DNA from 2 places in the Bradyrhizobium sp. NBAIM01 genome. Region 1 is predicted to be linked to the other one. Evidence: predicted binding sites of a transcription regulator. Region 1 holds the regulator's gene; the other holds the start of a gene.

Region 1 (7,549 bases):
TCGCCGCCATGGGCGGTGAAGCGCTGGGTTTCTTCCGGACTGCGGCCGCGGGTCGAAACGACCTCGCCGCGCTGCAAGAAGGCGCTCGACACCGACACGGCCTGGTCGAGCAGGCCGCCCGGATTGTTGCGCAGATCAACCACGTAGCCGGCGAGCTTCTCCGGCGGGACCTGCTTGGAGACCGAGGCGATCGCCTTCTTCAGGCCGTCGGCGGTCTGCTCGTTGAACGAGGTGATGCGGATATAGCCGATGTCGCCGTTCTCGACGCGGAAGCGCACCGGACGCACATGGATGATCTCGCGCGTGATCGCAACCTCGAGCGGCGCATCCGCACCCTTGCGGATGATGGTCAGCTTGGTCTTGGTGTCGACCGGTCCCTTCATCTTGTTGACCGCCTGCTCGAGCGTCATGCCCTGCACGGCCTCGCCGTCGATCTTGCCGATGAGGTCGCCGGACATGATGCCGGCCTTCGAAGCCGGCGTGTCGTCGATCGGCGAGACGACCTTGACGAGGCCATCCTCCATCGTGACCTCGATGCCGAGCCCGCCGAACTCGCCGGAGGTGGTCTCCTGCATCTCGGTCCAGGCCTTGGCGTTCATGTAGCGCGAATGCGGGTCGAGCGAGGTCACCATGCCGGTGATCGCCCCCTCGATCAGCTTGGCATTGTCCGGCTTCTCGACATAGCTGGCCTTGACCCGCTCGAACACCGCGCCGAACAGATTGAGCTGGGAATAAGCATCACCCGCACTCACTGCCGCCCGCGCTGCCCATACGCCGCCCTGCGGGCTGGCTACCAGAAGGGTCAGGCACGCTCCCGTGAGCGTGCCCAGGGGGAACAGCAGGGTTTTCCGCATGAAGGTGCCTTTTGTGCTTGGCGTTTCTCTTGAGGCTGGGAGACGCCATGCAAATGGCGATCCAGTCCATCTCTCACAATACCATTCTGGTTTCTTCAAGGCCGGGATGCCGCGCTGGCGGGTACACCGAAGAAATCCCTTCGCCTTGGCCTAAACTTTTGGCAACGTTCCGAAACTGTTTCGAAGCAACACGACACCGGTCCGGGCCGCCCACGCTTCGCAGCTATGCGATTTTAGGATGGTTTTGGAGGGCCGGACGCGATAGGCGATGGCGACAAGACTTCAAATTCTCGGGAGGACAACAATGAATGAAGCGCCCCGCATCCGGCCGGAACGGAACGTCGAGCTCGGCGCTAGCGACGAGCCGTTCCAGAACCTGCACGAGTTCATCCGGAAGGCGCGCGCCAACCTCAACCAGAATGCCTGGGACTACATCATCGGCGCCGCCGAGACCGAGACCACGATGCGGCGCAACCGCATGGCGCTCGACGAGATCGCCTTCCGCCCGCGCGTGCTGCGCGACGTGCGCAGGATCGATGGCAGCGTCGAGCAGTTCGGCCGCAAGCTGCGTCTGCCGGTGGTGCTGGCTCCCGTCGGCGCACTCGAGATCTTCGATCCGGATGGCGCGGCGAGCGTCGCGCGCGCTGCGGGCAGGTTCGGCGCGGCGCACATGCTGAGCTCGGTGTCCGAGCCCGGCCTCGAGACGACCGCCGAGGCTGCCCCCGATGCACTGCGTCTCTATCAACTCTATGTCCGCGGCGACGATGCCTTCGTCGCCGACGTGGTCGACCGGGCCGAGAAGAACGCCTATGCCGCCTTCTGCCTGACCGTCGACACCGCCCATTACAGCCGTCGTGAACGTGACATCGCCAAGCGCTACGTTCGCGAGAGCCGCCTGCGCGCCACCGGCGGCGATTTCCAGAAGGGCCTGGAGTGGCGGACCGTGAAGATGATCAAGGACACGTTCAAAATTCCGCTGATCCTCAAGGGTATCGCCACGGCCGAGGATGCGCAGATCGCGCTCGATCACGGCGTCGAGTGGATCTACGTCTCCAACCATGGCGGACGCCAGCTCGACCACGGCCGCGGCGCCATGCACGTGCTGCCGGAGATCGTCGACGCCGTGAAGGGCCGCGCCAGGATCATGGTCGACGGCGGCTTTTGCCGCGGCACCGACATCGTGAAGGCGATTGCGGCGGGCGCCGACCTCGTCGGCATCGGCCGGCTGCAATGCTGGGCGCTGGCGGCAGCCGGCGAAGCCGGCGTCGCGCGGATGCTGGAGTTGCTCGAAGACGAGGTGCTGCGCTGCCTCGGCCTCCTGGGCGCCACCTCATTCGCCGAGCTCGACAAATCCTGCCTGCATCCGGCGGCCGCCACCAACGCGCCCAGCGTGTTCAGCGCGTTCCCGCTGTTCGACCACGAGCCCTATCGTTACTGACGCGCCATACTGAAGTGAAAAGGACGCAATGACATCGCTCTCTCCCGGCAGCGCGGATGCGCTGCTGTTCGACCTCGGGCGCGTTGTGCTCGACATCGACTTCTCCAAGGCGATCGCCTGCTGGGCGGGACATGCCGGCTGCCAGCCCGAGGCCATCATCGCGCGCTATGTGCGCGACGAGGCCTACCGGTTGCACGAGATGGGCAAGATCAGCGATGGGGACTATTTCGCCTCGCTGCGGTCCTCGCTCGGGATCGGCATCTCGGATGCGCAATTCCTGGAAGGCTGGAACGCGATTTTCGCCGGCGAGATGCCTGATATCGCCGAGCTGCTGCCGCGCGCGGCGAAGCAGATGCCGCTCTACGCCTTCTCCAACACCAATCGGCCGCACGTCGACCATTTCTCGAAGGAATATGCCGGTCTGCTCGGCCATTTCCGCGAGCTGTATCTGTCCTCCAGCATCGGCCTGCGCAAACCGGATGCCGAGGCCTTCGACCATGTCGTGGCGGCGATCGGCGTGCCGGCCGAGCGCATCGTGTTCTTCGACGACCTCGCCGAGAACATCGAGGGAGCACGGGCGCGCGGCTTGACCGCCGTGCATGTCACCTCGCCGCGTGATGTCGGGAACGCATTGAAAGCACTGGGGATCTGAGCCGCGGGAAAGCCCGGAGCGCGCTCACTTGCCGGAACAAAAACTGCTGAAAATGTGGAACCTGATCACTTTGTGCATTTTTATACAGAGTTCCGGGAACGGAATACCACCCTTCGGACTCATGAGTCCGTTGGGACTTCTACATTGGACTGATCGACGTGCTGGGCAAGACCTATCTCACCAAGCAAGCCTCTCTCCTGCTCGAATTCGCCAGAACCACCTCGGATTCTGACCTCTCCGCCAAGCTGATCAGCAAGGCCGCCGACCTAAAATCCCAGGCGGACCCGCTGCCGGACAAGGATCAGGGTCCCAAGCCGCCCGACGTCGCGGACATCAGTCCGGGCGATCCGACGGGGCGTTGAACGATGTTGGCCGTGGCGCTCGTCATTCTCGTCCTTGCCATGGCAATCCTCGTTCCGGTCTGTCTCGCCTTCCGCATCATGCCGCGGCGGAGTTGAGCCGACCTCCTCCACCCCCTGCGACCATGCAGGATAGATCATCCCGCGTGCTGCTTTGCCTCACGGCTGCACTCGGCTAGAACTCTCGCCGCCCATTGACTGATGTGCTCAGCAGGAGTTCGCCCGTGGCCCTGATGCCGGTTTCTGACGCGCTCGCCGCGGTGTTGGCCGGCGTCGAGCCGCTGGCTGAACAGATGGTTTGCCTCGACGAGGCCTACCATCGTGTGCTCGCCGGCGATGTCGCGGCACGGCGCACGCAGCCGCCGGAGGCGATGTCGGCGATGGACGGCTATGCCGTGCGCACGGCCGACGCGGCCATCGATTCCAGGCTGACCGTCGTCGGCGAGGTCGCGGCGGGTCGGCCGTTCGCGGGAAGCGTCGGCCCCGGCGAAGCCGTGCGGATCTTCACCGGCGGCGTCGTTCCCGACGGCGCCGATGCCGTCGTGATCCAGGAGGACACGGCTGCCGACGGCAAGCATGTCACGATCAAGGAAGCCGCCATTTTCGGCCGGCACATCCGCCCTGCAGGCGTCGACTTCCGCGAAGGCGACGTGCTGCTGCGCAAGGGAATCCGCCTCACCGAGCGCGATCTCGCCCTCGCCGCCGGAATGAATCATCCGCATCTCGCCATCATCCGCCGCCCGAGGGTTGCCGTTCTCGCCACCGGCGACGAGCTCGTGATGCCGGGCACCACGCCTGGTCGCGGCCAGATCGTCTATTCCAACGGCTATGCCCTGCATGCGCTCGCCCGCAGCGAGGGCGCCGAGACCATCGACCTCGGAATTGCCGCCGATACACTGGAGGCGACGTCCGCCGGCATCCGCCGCGCGCGCGAGAGCGGCGCCGACATCCTGATCACGACCGGCGGTGCCTCGGTCGGCGACCACGACCTGGTCCAGCAGGCGCTCAAGGGCGAAGGCATCGCGATGGCGTTCTGGAAGATCGCGATCCGGCCGGGCAAGCCGATGATGCACGGTCGGATAGGCGCGATGCGCGTGATTGGCCTGCCCGGCAATCCCGTGTCGTCCTACGTGTGCGCCTTCCTGTTCATGGTCCCCTTGATTCGCGCCCTGTCGGGCCGTTCAGCGATTCATCATCGGCGCGAGCGCGCCGTGCTGGGCTGCGATCTCGCCGCCAACGACCAGCGCGAGGACTATCTGCGTGCGCGGCTGGAGGAGCGCGACGACGGCACGCGCGTCGCCCTTCCGGTCAGCCATCAGGACTCCTCCCTTCTTGCGAATCTCGCTGCGGCACAGGTACTTCTGGTGCGCGCACCGTTCGCGCCGAAGGCCGAGGCCGGCACGCCTTGCGAGGTGCTCCGGCTGCCCGTCTGAGCCGCCCAGCCACACGCATTCCGCGAGCTTGGCCGCGTTCACCATAAATTAAGCAGTTGCGGAACACATATCGAACATATAGTGTCCGTTCATGATTTGTTTCGAGGATGTAGCGGCTTAGTGCCGGCTTCATCGTGTCGGAATCGAACGACATCAACCGGGGGACTTTGGTCGAGATGTTGACGCGCAAACAATACGAGCTTCTGCGGTTCATCAGCGAACGTCTGAAGGAAAGCGGCGTGCCGCCGTCCTTCGACGAGATGAAGGATGCGCTCGACCTGCGCTCGAAGTCAGGCATCCATCGCCTGATCACTGCGCTCGAGGAGCGCGGCTTCATTCGCCGCCTGCCCAACCGCGCCCGTGCCATCGAGGTGATCAAGCTGCCCGAGCTCCAGGCCGCCGCCGGCAATCGCCGTGGCTTCACCCCGAGCGTGATCGAGGGCAATCTCGGCAAGGTGCGCGCGAGCTCCAGCCCGCCCGCGGACGAGGGCGAGCGCCCCGTCGCGGTGCCCGTGATGGGCCGCATCGCCGCCGGCACGCCGATCGAGGCGCTGCAGACCCGCAGCCATACCATCAGCGTGCCGCCGGACATGCTCGGCTCGGGCGAGCACTACGCGCTCGAAGTGCGCGGCGATTCGATGGTCGAGGCCGGCATCCTCGACGGCGACATGGCGCTGATCCAGCGCAACGAGACCGCAAATACCGGCGACATCGTGGTGGCATTGATCGACGACGAGGAGGCCACGCTCAAGCGCTTCCGCCGCCGCGGCGCCTCGATCGCGCTCGAGCCCGCCAATGCCGCCTACGAGGTCCGCATTCTTCCGCCGAACCGCGTGAAGATCCAGGGCAAGCTGATCGGGCTTTACCGGAAGTACTGATACGGGAAACATCAAGCGCCGCGCGCGTTTCGATCGGCATCGGCGATCCAGGATCGGAGCGGATACTTGTCCGCTCCGGCTGGACGGTTTCTCTGGTTCTGCGCCGGCTGTCCGGTCCATCTTCCCGCGCGACATTCCCCCGCGCAGGCGCGCAGCCATTTCTGCTTCGCCGGTAGAGTTGTGCCGGCAGTGCTGATAGCTCCGGCCGAATGCAAGGACGCGAGGTTTGTTCCTATCGAATCCGGGAAAGATAATGTGATCGCGCGCTGCGGACGCGAGCCGCAGATTTGCCCATAACCGAGCAGAGCGTTGTATGCTTCCACTCTGATAGAGGCCTGCGCCTCGAAAGAGACGCGGGTCGCTATCCCAGCATGAGGAGCACCCGATGTGTGACTACAGCCTGCATGCCGTCGCGACGCGCCCCGCCGAAGTCGGCGAGACGATCGTCACGACAACCTTCCGCGGCACCTCGACGCGCGGTTTCGCTTCCGAAGCCGATCCCTCCGTCGCGGTCTGTCTGCTGCCGGGGACGGAGCTCGCTTTCGCCGACAACGTCCGCTACGACAACCGCTGGATCTGGACGCGCACCGTGAACTCTCGCGTCGGCAAGTTCGGCAAGATCGACCCGCACATTCCCGATCGCCATCATGACGCGATCGAATTCCCCGACGGCAAATACGTGCTGGTGACGCAGCTCGTCGAAGGCCAGCGCGCGACCGTGCTGCAATTGCCGGTGACGCAGCCAGCCCCCGAGCGCGAGCACAAGCCGCAGATCGTCGCCGACACGCGGCCCACGATCACGCGCCTGCCGATCGGCTGACGCCCTTCGGCCGACAGGCCGAGCCCGGGATTGAAATTGCCGTCGCCGGCTGAGGCCGGCGAGCCCGGTGAGTTTGTGTTTCAGGACATTCGATCGGCGAGCCCACCGCCGCGCCTCGTCGTCGCACGAAGTTTGGGCCGTGCTGCCCGCATTTTGAACGTCCGCTCCGCAGCCAAATGACCGATGCTGTCGTGGTTTGAGGCGGCGGACACGCTCGATGAAGACCTTCATTCGCGTCGTTGAACTTTGGGTACCCGACCGGACGCGCATGCGGCTGGAATTCGGCGGCGGCCTCTACGACGATGGGCTGTCCGCGTTCAAAGCCGTCAGCGAAGAGCTGCACTTCGGATATGACGAGGGACTTCCCGGCAAGGCCTGGGCCTGTGGCCACCCCGTCATCCTCACGAAATTCGCCAACTCCTATTTCAAGCGGACCGATCAGGCCGCTGCGGCCGGCCTCACCTGCGGCGTGGCGGTGCCGGTGTTCGCGGGCGAATTCCTGCAAGCCGTGCTGGTGCTGTTCTGCGGCGACGACGAGGCGCATGTCGGCGCGATCGAACTCTGGCACAACGATCCTGATCTCTCGCATGAGATGGGGCTCGTCGATGGCTATTACGGCACCGCGGACATGTTCGAATTCAACTCCCGCCACACCAGATTTCCGCGCGGCTTCGGCCTGCCCGGACGCACCTGGAAGGCGGGCCTGCCGCTGATCATCAAGGACTTGCACGACGCCAAGAGCTTCCTGCGCTGGGAGGACGCCGCCAAGGTCGGGATCAATCTCGGCGTCGGCGTGCCCTACCGAACCGGTACCGACCAGACCTGGGTTCTGACATTCCTCTCCGCGCAGGCAACGCCGATTGCACGACGCTTCGAGATCTGGGTCCCGAACGAGGACCGTTCGGCGCTGGTCTTTCGCGCCGGCGATTGCAGCGCGCAGACCGACCTCGCCGCACGCTATGCGGCGCAGTCCATCGCCAGGGGCGAAGGCAGCATCGGCGGCGCCTGGGCCACCGGCATGCCCGCGCTCAACGACGATCTCACCTCTGACGGCTCGATCGCCGGCTCCGAAGCCTGCGCAGCCGGGCTGAGCCGAATGGTGGCCCTGCCGGTTA
Region 2 (7,549 bases), on a different contig from region 1:
GGCAGCGACCATGTTGCGGGCAAGGCGACACCTGCTCAACATGGACATTTCGACATGAACGATCGCGTCAATTCCGACATCACCACGTCTCGCAAGATCTTGCGGCCGCGGCGGCTCGCGCTGCTCGGCACCGTGGCCGCGCTGGGCGTGGCCGCCCTGGCCATTGCGCCAGGCGCCTCGCCGTACGGCATCAACTCCTTGATTGCGCCGGCTCAGGCGGCCGAAGCCGCCGCGACGCCGCCCGGCTTCGGCGATCTCGTCAGCAGGGTCAAACCCGCTGTGATCTCGGTGCGGGTCAAAATCGATCAGGACAACGACAAGAGCGCGATGCTGCAGCAGAACCGGATGGATTCGGACGAGGACACGCCGTTCGACCAGTTCTCGCGACAGTTCGGTTTCCGCTTTCCGGGCGGCGCGAACGGCATGCCGCGCCAGCGCCACCAGATGATCACGGGCGAAGGCTCCGGCTTTTTCATCTCCGCCGACGGCTATGCCGTGACCAACAATCACGTCGTCGATCGCGCCGAGTCCGTGCAGGTGACGATGGACGACGGCACGACCTACACCGCGAAAGTGGTCGGCACCGATCCGAAGACAGATCTCGCGCTGATCAAGGTCGACGGCAAGAAGGACTTTCCGTTCGTCAAGTTCTCCGACCAGAAGCCGCGCATTGGCGACTGGGTGGTCGCGGTCGGCAATCCCTTCGGTCTTGGCGGCACCGTGACCGCCGGCATCGTCTCGGCCAGTGGCCGCGACATCGGCAACGGTCCCTATGACGACTTCATCCAGATCGACGCGCCGATCAACAAGGGTAATTCCGGCGGCCCGGCCTTCGACATGAACGGCAACGTGATCGGCGTGAACACTGCGATCTTCTCGCCCTCGGGCGGCTCGGTCGGCATCGGCTTCGATATCCCGGCTTCGACCGCCAAGCTCGTCGTCGCGCAATTGAAGGACAAGGGCGCGGTCACCCGGGGCTGGCTCGGCGTGCAGGTGCAGCCGGTGACGTCGGATATCGCCGACAGCCTCGGGCTCAAGGAGGCGCGCGGCGCGATCGTCGACAATCCGCAGGATGGCAGCCCGGCGGCGAAGGCCGGCATCCAGGCGGGCGATGTCATCACCGCCGTCAACGGCACCACGATCAAGGACTCCCGCGACCTCGCCCGCACCATCGCCGGCTTGACGCCGGGCACGTCCGTGAAGCTCGATGTCTTCCGCAAGGGCGACAGCAAGACGGTGACGCTGGCGCTCGGCGAGTTGCCGAACGAGCGGCAGGCCAAGGGCAATGGCAGTGGCAATGCCGACGAGGGCAGCGGACAGCCGGGTGTCGGCACGCCGCGCCTCGGCCTCAGCCTGGCGCCCGCCGGTGACGTCCAAGGCGCAGGCCAGAACGGCGTCGTCGTCACCGAGGTTGATCCGCAAGGCCCGGCCGCGCAACGCGGCATCCGGACCGGCGACGTCATCCTCAATGTCGGCGGCAAGGCTGTCAGCAATGTCGGCGAGGTGCGCTCCGAGCTGGCGCAGGCCAAATCGTCGGGCAAGCGCAGCGTGCTGCTTCAGGTCAGAAGCGCGGAGGCCACCCGCTTCGTTGCGGTGCCACTCGCATAACGTCAACTCGACCCTTACCAATCCAGGAAGGCGGCCTTCGGGCCGCCTTTTGCACACACGTCACGTCCGCACCAGGCCGGTCACATTCTCGTTAACGGCAGGGATGATGACCTGGTGCGTCCGAAAAAGCCGTGTTCGCTGATCACACTCGCAGGGCGCCTCGGTCCTCTGCGCCAACGTCGCCGCTGAGAGGGGTTGCAGGCGTGGAACTTCGAGCCTCCCGGCGCTTTGTGGAACTCGCCGGTGGTTCACAAGTGATCGGTGCCGACATGGATCGATTGAAGCTCTCGCTCAGGAGTGCGCTGCTCGTGGCGCCATTGGTGCTCTCGGGAGGAAACGCGCTCGGGCGCGACGACGGCCGCTACGCGAATTCTCCTCTGAAGCCATGGTTCGACAGTTTGCGCAGCCATCTCGGTCCGTGCTGCTCGGACGCGGACGGTTTCGCCCTTGCCGATCTCGACTGGGAGTCGCACAACGGGCGCTACCGTGTCCGCATCGACGGACAGTGGATCGATGTGCCGGATGAGGCCGTCATCACCGAGCCCAACCGGGCCGGCCGCACGATGGTGTGGCCGGTCAAGACTGCGTTCGGGATTTCGATCCGCTGCTTCATGCCGGGGAGCATGATCTGAGGCGGGTCAGCGCGACCGCTTGGATTTGCGCTTCGATGATTTCTTGTTCGACGATTTCTTGGACGACGTCGCGGACGTTTTCTTGGATGCTTTCTTGGACGTCTTCTTGGCGCTCTTGCGCTTCGAAGCCTTCTTCGGGACCTTCTTGCCCTTCTTGCGTGCCTTCGACAGTCCGATCGCGATGGCCTGCTTGCGGTTCTTGACGCGGCCGCCGCGCCCGCCACGGCCGCTCTTCGCGGTGCCCTTCTTGTAACGCCGCATCTCGGTGGCGACATCGCTTCCCGAGCTGCGTGAGTAGCGGCGCTTTTTTGCCTTGCGTGCCATGCATATTCTCCCTCGGCGGGGAGAACCATTCTGCACAGCCATGGTTCCGGGAGCGTGGAACGGCGCATGCCTAAAGCGCGATGCGATGCTCTAGAAGGAGTTTGCCAGCTCGATCTCCGCTTCCAGCACCTGGATGCGCCGGGCGGCCTCGCTGAAGGACAGATCCCGCGCATATTGGCCGGGCTGGTAGGCCTCTTCGCTGAGCCGCTTCAGCTTGAGACCCTGCGCCCGCGTCATCTGCTCGCCCAGGAAAAATCTGGCGTCGTATTTACCTTGAACCTGCATCTGGCGTCTCCGTCCTGAAATCGTGACTTGACTATATGTTCTTATTTTGTTCTAACAAGGCATGGACAACAGAATTAATGAAATTCGACGTAAAATCAGAGCCTTGAGGCTTGAGATGGCCGACGTCGAGGCGTCGGTGCGCGACCTCGTCAAGCGCGATCACGACTGCACGGAGAGAGCCCTGGCGCAGATGGACTTGCGCCGGAAGATCAATCTCTTGATCGCCGAATGGAAGGCTGCCGGCGGCAGCGACGTACTGCCGAACGTCCGCGACCGGGTGCGGCTTCGTGCCGTGAAGACAGGCGGCAACTCCGCGCGCGCAGCCGAGCGCCGCTGAGATCCTTGGCGCCGTATACTGAAGGCCGAGTGCCGAACCAAAGATAGAAGACAAAGGGCTCCGCAATGCGGAGCCCTTCATGATTCCAGGGAGCGCCTATTTGGTGTCGGTCATGCCGCCCTTGTTGGTCATGGTGCCGCCCTGATCAGAGCCGGGACCGGCGCCGCCTTGGCCGGACGGATCAGCGCCCTTGGAGGACTTGGTGTTGGCGCCGGTGGTCTGTGCCGACGACATCGAGGATCCATGCTTAGTCTTGTGCGATTTGGCCTGGGCGGCAAACGGCGCGGCGGCAAGGCCGGTTGCCAATATTACGGCGAGAGCGAGCTTGGTCGTCTTCATGCGGGGAAACTCCCTGAGTTAAATTGACGCAGGCACAAACCGCGCGTCGCGGCAGGGAGTTCCCGGCGAAGTATCTTCCGTGCGTCACCCACGCTTCAAGTTTGCTTGTCCTCGGCCAGGATGAACACGGCGCCGGTGAGCGTCGCGCCGATCGCGAAGGTCGTCACCAAGGTGAGGGCGAAGACCATCGCGGCCTGGCTTCCGCCATTGTTCAGCAGGTTGGCGACGGCTGGATTGGACAGGACGAGCGTGAGGCTGAAAATGAGGCCGAGCGCTGCGCCCATCATTGCATGCGTCATCAGCTTGATAAGGCCGCTGGCAGAGATCAGCTCAGACGACTTCTTGGTGCGCATGGGACGGCATCCCGAACTGCCACGCCAACGCGCATGTGATCGCCGGGTTCCGTTCCGCTGAAGGAATTGTTACCGCCCGTTTCATCCGGCGTTCATGCCGGGCTTGCCAAGATGGGCGCCAGCAAAACGGGAACATCGATATGGGTAAGGTCGTCTTTCTTTACCGCTCGCTGGCCTATCGCAACGCGGCCGCGGACATCCTGCGCAAGGCGCGCAAGCTTCCGCTTGGCGCGGAGCGAAGCGCGGCCCGCCGCTACGCGAGGGCGCTGCGCGATCTCGCCCGAACGGAAGCTTGGCTCGAAGGGCGCGTCGCGCGCGAACCACGCACGGCGCAGCGCATGAGCAGCGCAGCGTCAGGTTAACCGGATGCGCGTTGCAATTCGGCAGCGCCGGCGGTGTCGAACTTGCTTGGTGCAGCCGCCGCGGTCTTGCGTGTCAACGGCACCTCAAGACGGCACAGCAGGCCCTCGGCGCGCCAATCGAACTGCGCCTGTCCGCCAAGCTGGGACTCGATGCTCGCAAGCAGGCTTCGCGTGCCGAAGCCGCGCGATTTCGGGGTCTTGACCAGGGGACCGCCGGATTCCTCCCAGCTCAGCGTGAGCAGCTCCTCGTCGACCTGCCAATCGATCGCGAGCCGCCCCGCTCGCGTGGATAGCGCGCCGTACTTTGCCGAGTTGGTGAAGAGCTCGTGCAGTGCGAGCGCCAGCGTCTGGGCCGTCGCCGGCAGCAACTGAACTTCGGGCCCTGCCAATTTGATCTGGTCACCCAACGAATAGGGCGCAAGCTCCTCGTCGATCAGCCTGGAGAGCTCGGCGCCCTGCCAGCTCGACAGCGACAGGATGGTGTGCACGCGCGCCAGCGCATTGATGCGCCCCTCGACGGCGTTGACATAGGCCTTGACCTCGTCGGCCCGGGTGAGGCGCACGATCGACTGCGCCAGCGCCAGCGCGTTCTTCGCGCGATGATCGACTTCCCGCGCCAGCAGGTTCTGCCGCTCCTCGGCGCGCTTGCGCTCGGTGATGTCGACGGTCACGCCGCTGACGCGCACCACGCGCCCGCTCTCGTCCGTGGTTGCGGCCGCCGTGCCGACGCACCAGCGCACCTCGCCGTCGGGCCGGATGATGCGGAACTCCGTCTCATAGGCGCGTGTGCCCTTGTTGAACTCGGCGATCGCCTTGCGCAACTGGTCGACGTCGTCGGGGTGCAGCAGGGCCTGAACGTTGGCCGGATTGATCTCGAAATTGTCGGGGCTGACGCCGAAGATATTGTATTGCCCCTCGTCCCACATCCAATCGCCGCTGATCCAGTCCCAGTCCCAGGACCCCATCTTGCCTGCCGCGATCGCCATGCTGCGCCGCTGCTCGCTCTCGCGCAGCTTCGCGGTGGAAGCCTCCAGTTCCGCGGTGCGGGCGCGGACGCGATCCTCGAGCTCGTGGTTCAGCCGTTCGAGCTCGCGCGTCTTGCGGTAGAGCTCGGCAAACACCTTGATCTTGGCGCGCAGTACCTCCGGCACGACCGGAACCGGCACGTAATCGACCGCGCCCATCTCGTAGCCGCGCAGCCGGTCGATGTCGCTGACCTGGATCGCCGAGATGAAGATCATGGCGGTCTTCTGGAAACGCGGATGCTCGCGGATCATCGCGGCGAGCTCGAAGCCGTCGAGCTCGGGCATGCAGACGTCGACCAGGATCACCGCGATCTCGGTCTTGAGCAGCACCTCCAACGCCTCGCGGCCCGAGGAGGCGATCACGAGGTTCTCGCCGAGATCCTTCAGGATCACCTCATAGGCGAGCAGCTTGGCCGGCTGGTCGTCGACGAGCAGGATGTTGACCTTTTCCTGGTCCATGCGCGTGTCCAACTCAGCGATGCAGCCACATGCGGATCGCAAGCAGCAATTGGTCGGTGTTGACCGGTTTGGCGAGGTAGTCGGACGCGCCGGCTTCGAGGCATTTCTCCCGGTCGCCCTTCATCGCCTTGGCCGTCAACGCGATGATCGGCAGACGGGCGAAGGCCGGGTTCTCGCGGATCACGCCGATGGTCTGGTAGCCATCCATCTGCGGCATCATGATGTCCATCAGCACGATCGCGATCTCCGGATTGGATTCGACCAGTGTCACCGCCTCGCTGCCGGTCGTGGCCGTCAGCACCTTCATGCCGCGTCGTTCCAGCACGCTCGAGAGCGCGAAGATATTGCGGGCATCGTCGTCGACGAGCAGGGCGGTCTTGCCGATCAGGTCCTCGTCGGAACTGTTCAGCTTCTCCAGCATGCGCTGCTTCTCGAGCGGCAACTCCGTGATCACGCGGTGCAGGAACAACGCGGTCTCGTCGAGCAGGCGCTCGGGCGATTCCACGCCCTTGACCACGATGCTGCGTGCCATGGTGTGGAGTTCCGCATCCTCCTCGGCCGAGAGCTCGCGGCCGGTGAACACCACGACGGGGATGTTCGACAGCGCCTCGTCGTTGCGGATCTGATCGAGCACCTCGAAGCCGCTCATGTCGGGCAGCCTGAGGTCGAGCACCACGCAATCGCAGGGTTGCTCGCGCAACGTCGTGAGCGCGCCTGCCCCGGTATCCGTGGCCAGGATCTCGATGTCGTCGTGGTGCAGCAGCTCGCGGATCGAGAGCCGCTCGGCCTCGTTGTCCTCGACGATCAAGAGCCGCTTGCGCCGCGGCCGCGCATATTCCTTGATCTGCGTCAGCGCGGCCGAGACGCCCTCGGTCGTCGTCGGCTTGTTGACGAAGGAGAAGGCGCCGCGCGCCAGCGCATGCTGGCGGTCCTCGTCGAGCGTGATGATCTGGACCGGGATGTGGCGGGTGAGCGGATTGTGCTTGAGCTGGCTCAGCACGGTCCAGCCGAGCATGTCGGGCAGGAACACGTCGAGCGAGACGGCCGTCGGCTGGTATTGCTTGGCGAGCTCGAGGGCCTCGGCGCCGCGCGCGGCGACCAGGACCTTGAAGCCCTTGTCGCGGGCCAGATCGACCAGCACGCGGGCATAATGCGGGTCGTCCTCGACGATCAGGAGAATGGTGTCGCCGGGCTCGAGGTTGAGGCGGTCGTCGGGCAGCTGCTCGATAACGCGCTGCTGGTCGGGCGCGGCAGGCTGCAGCGCCGGCGGCTGGCCGTATTGCTGTGACGCCGGCGCCCGCGGCGCGAGGGTCGGGCCGGAATATTTCAAGGGCAGATAAAGCGTGAAGGTCGAGCCCTTGCCCGGCGCGCTGCGCAGGTGGATCTCGCCGCCGAGCAGGCTGGCAAGCTCGCGGCTGATCGCAAGGCCGAGACCGGTGCCGCCATATTTGCGGCTGGTGCCGGCATCGGCCTGCTGGAACGCCTCGAAGATCAGCTTCTGCTTCTCCAGGGGAATGCCGATGCCGGTGTCGGACACTTCGAAGGCGATCACGGCCGGCGCCGAGTTCAGCACCGGATGATCCGACCCCCAGCCGCCGATTGCGCCGGCGACTTTCAGGCGCACTTCGCCGTCGGCGGTGAACTTGAAGGCGTTGGAGAGCAGATTCTTCAGAACCTGTTGCAGCCGCTTGGAGTCGGTCACGATGCTGCGCGGCAGGTTCGGATCGACGTCGATCTTGAACGACAGGTTGCGGTTGTCCGCCTCGTGCCGGAACGGCCGGCCGACGGTCTCGAGCAGGTTCGCGGTCAGGATTTCCTCGGCGTC

The links. Region 1 encodes LexA, which represses DNA repair genes until DNA is damaged. Its sites were predicted from a motif close to TGTTCNNNNTGTGTTCNG; they were not measured.
Region 2: I6F31_RS02215 (DUF3072 domain-containing protein) is a predicted target of LexA. The motif match lies at 2,886-2,903, and genes of this name have one in related genera.

The regions. Positions count from the first base shown of each region.
Region 1 is NZ_JADYVU010000006.1:208,850-216,398, reverse strand. Features, by position in the region: gene I6F31_RS21340 (S41 family peptidase) at 1-854, opposite strand, end outside; gene I6F31_RS21335 (alpha-hydroxy acid oxidase) at 1,159-2,292, shown strand; gene I6F31_RS21330 (HAD family phosphatase) at 2,321-2,944, shown strand; gene I6F31_RS21325 (hypothetical protein) at 3,103-3,306, shown strand; gene glp (gephyrin-like molybdotransferase Glp) at 3,528-4,736, shown strand; gene lexA (transcriptional repressor LexA) at 4,913-5,614, shown strand; gene I6F31_RS21310 (hypothetical protein) at 6,000-6,434, shown strand; gene I6F31_RS21305 (GAF domain-containing protein) at 6,652-7,549, shown strand, end outside.
Region 2 is NZ_JADYVU010000001.1:481,065-488,613, reverse strand. Features, by position in the region: gene I6F31_RS02230 (Do family serine endopeptidase) at 55-1,608, shown strand; gene I6F31_RS02225 (hypothetical protein) at 1,878-2,240, shown strand; gene I6F31_RS02220 (DUF6496 domain-containing protein) at 2,247-2,564, opposite strand; gene I6F31_RS02215 (DUF3072 domain-containing protein) at 2,655-2,849, opposite strand; gene I6F31_RS02210 (hypothetical protein) at 2,965-3,186, shown strand; gene I6F31_RS02205 (hypothetical protein) at 3,283-3,525, opposite strand; gene I6F31_RS02200 (hypothetical protein) at 3,621-3,878, opposite strand; gene I6F31_RS02195 (hypothetical protein) at 4,019-4,240, shown strand; gene I6F31_RS02190 (HWE histidine kinase domain-containing protein) at 4,237-5,724, opposite strand; gene I6F31_RS02185 (HAMP domain-containing protein) at 5,738-7,549, opposite strand, start outside.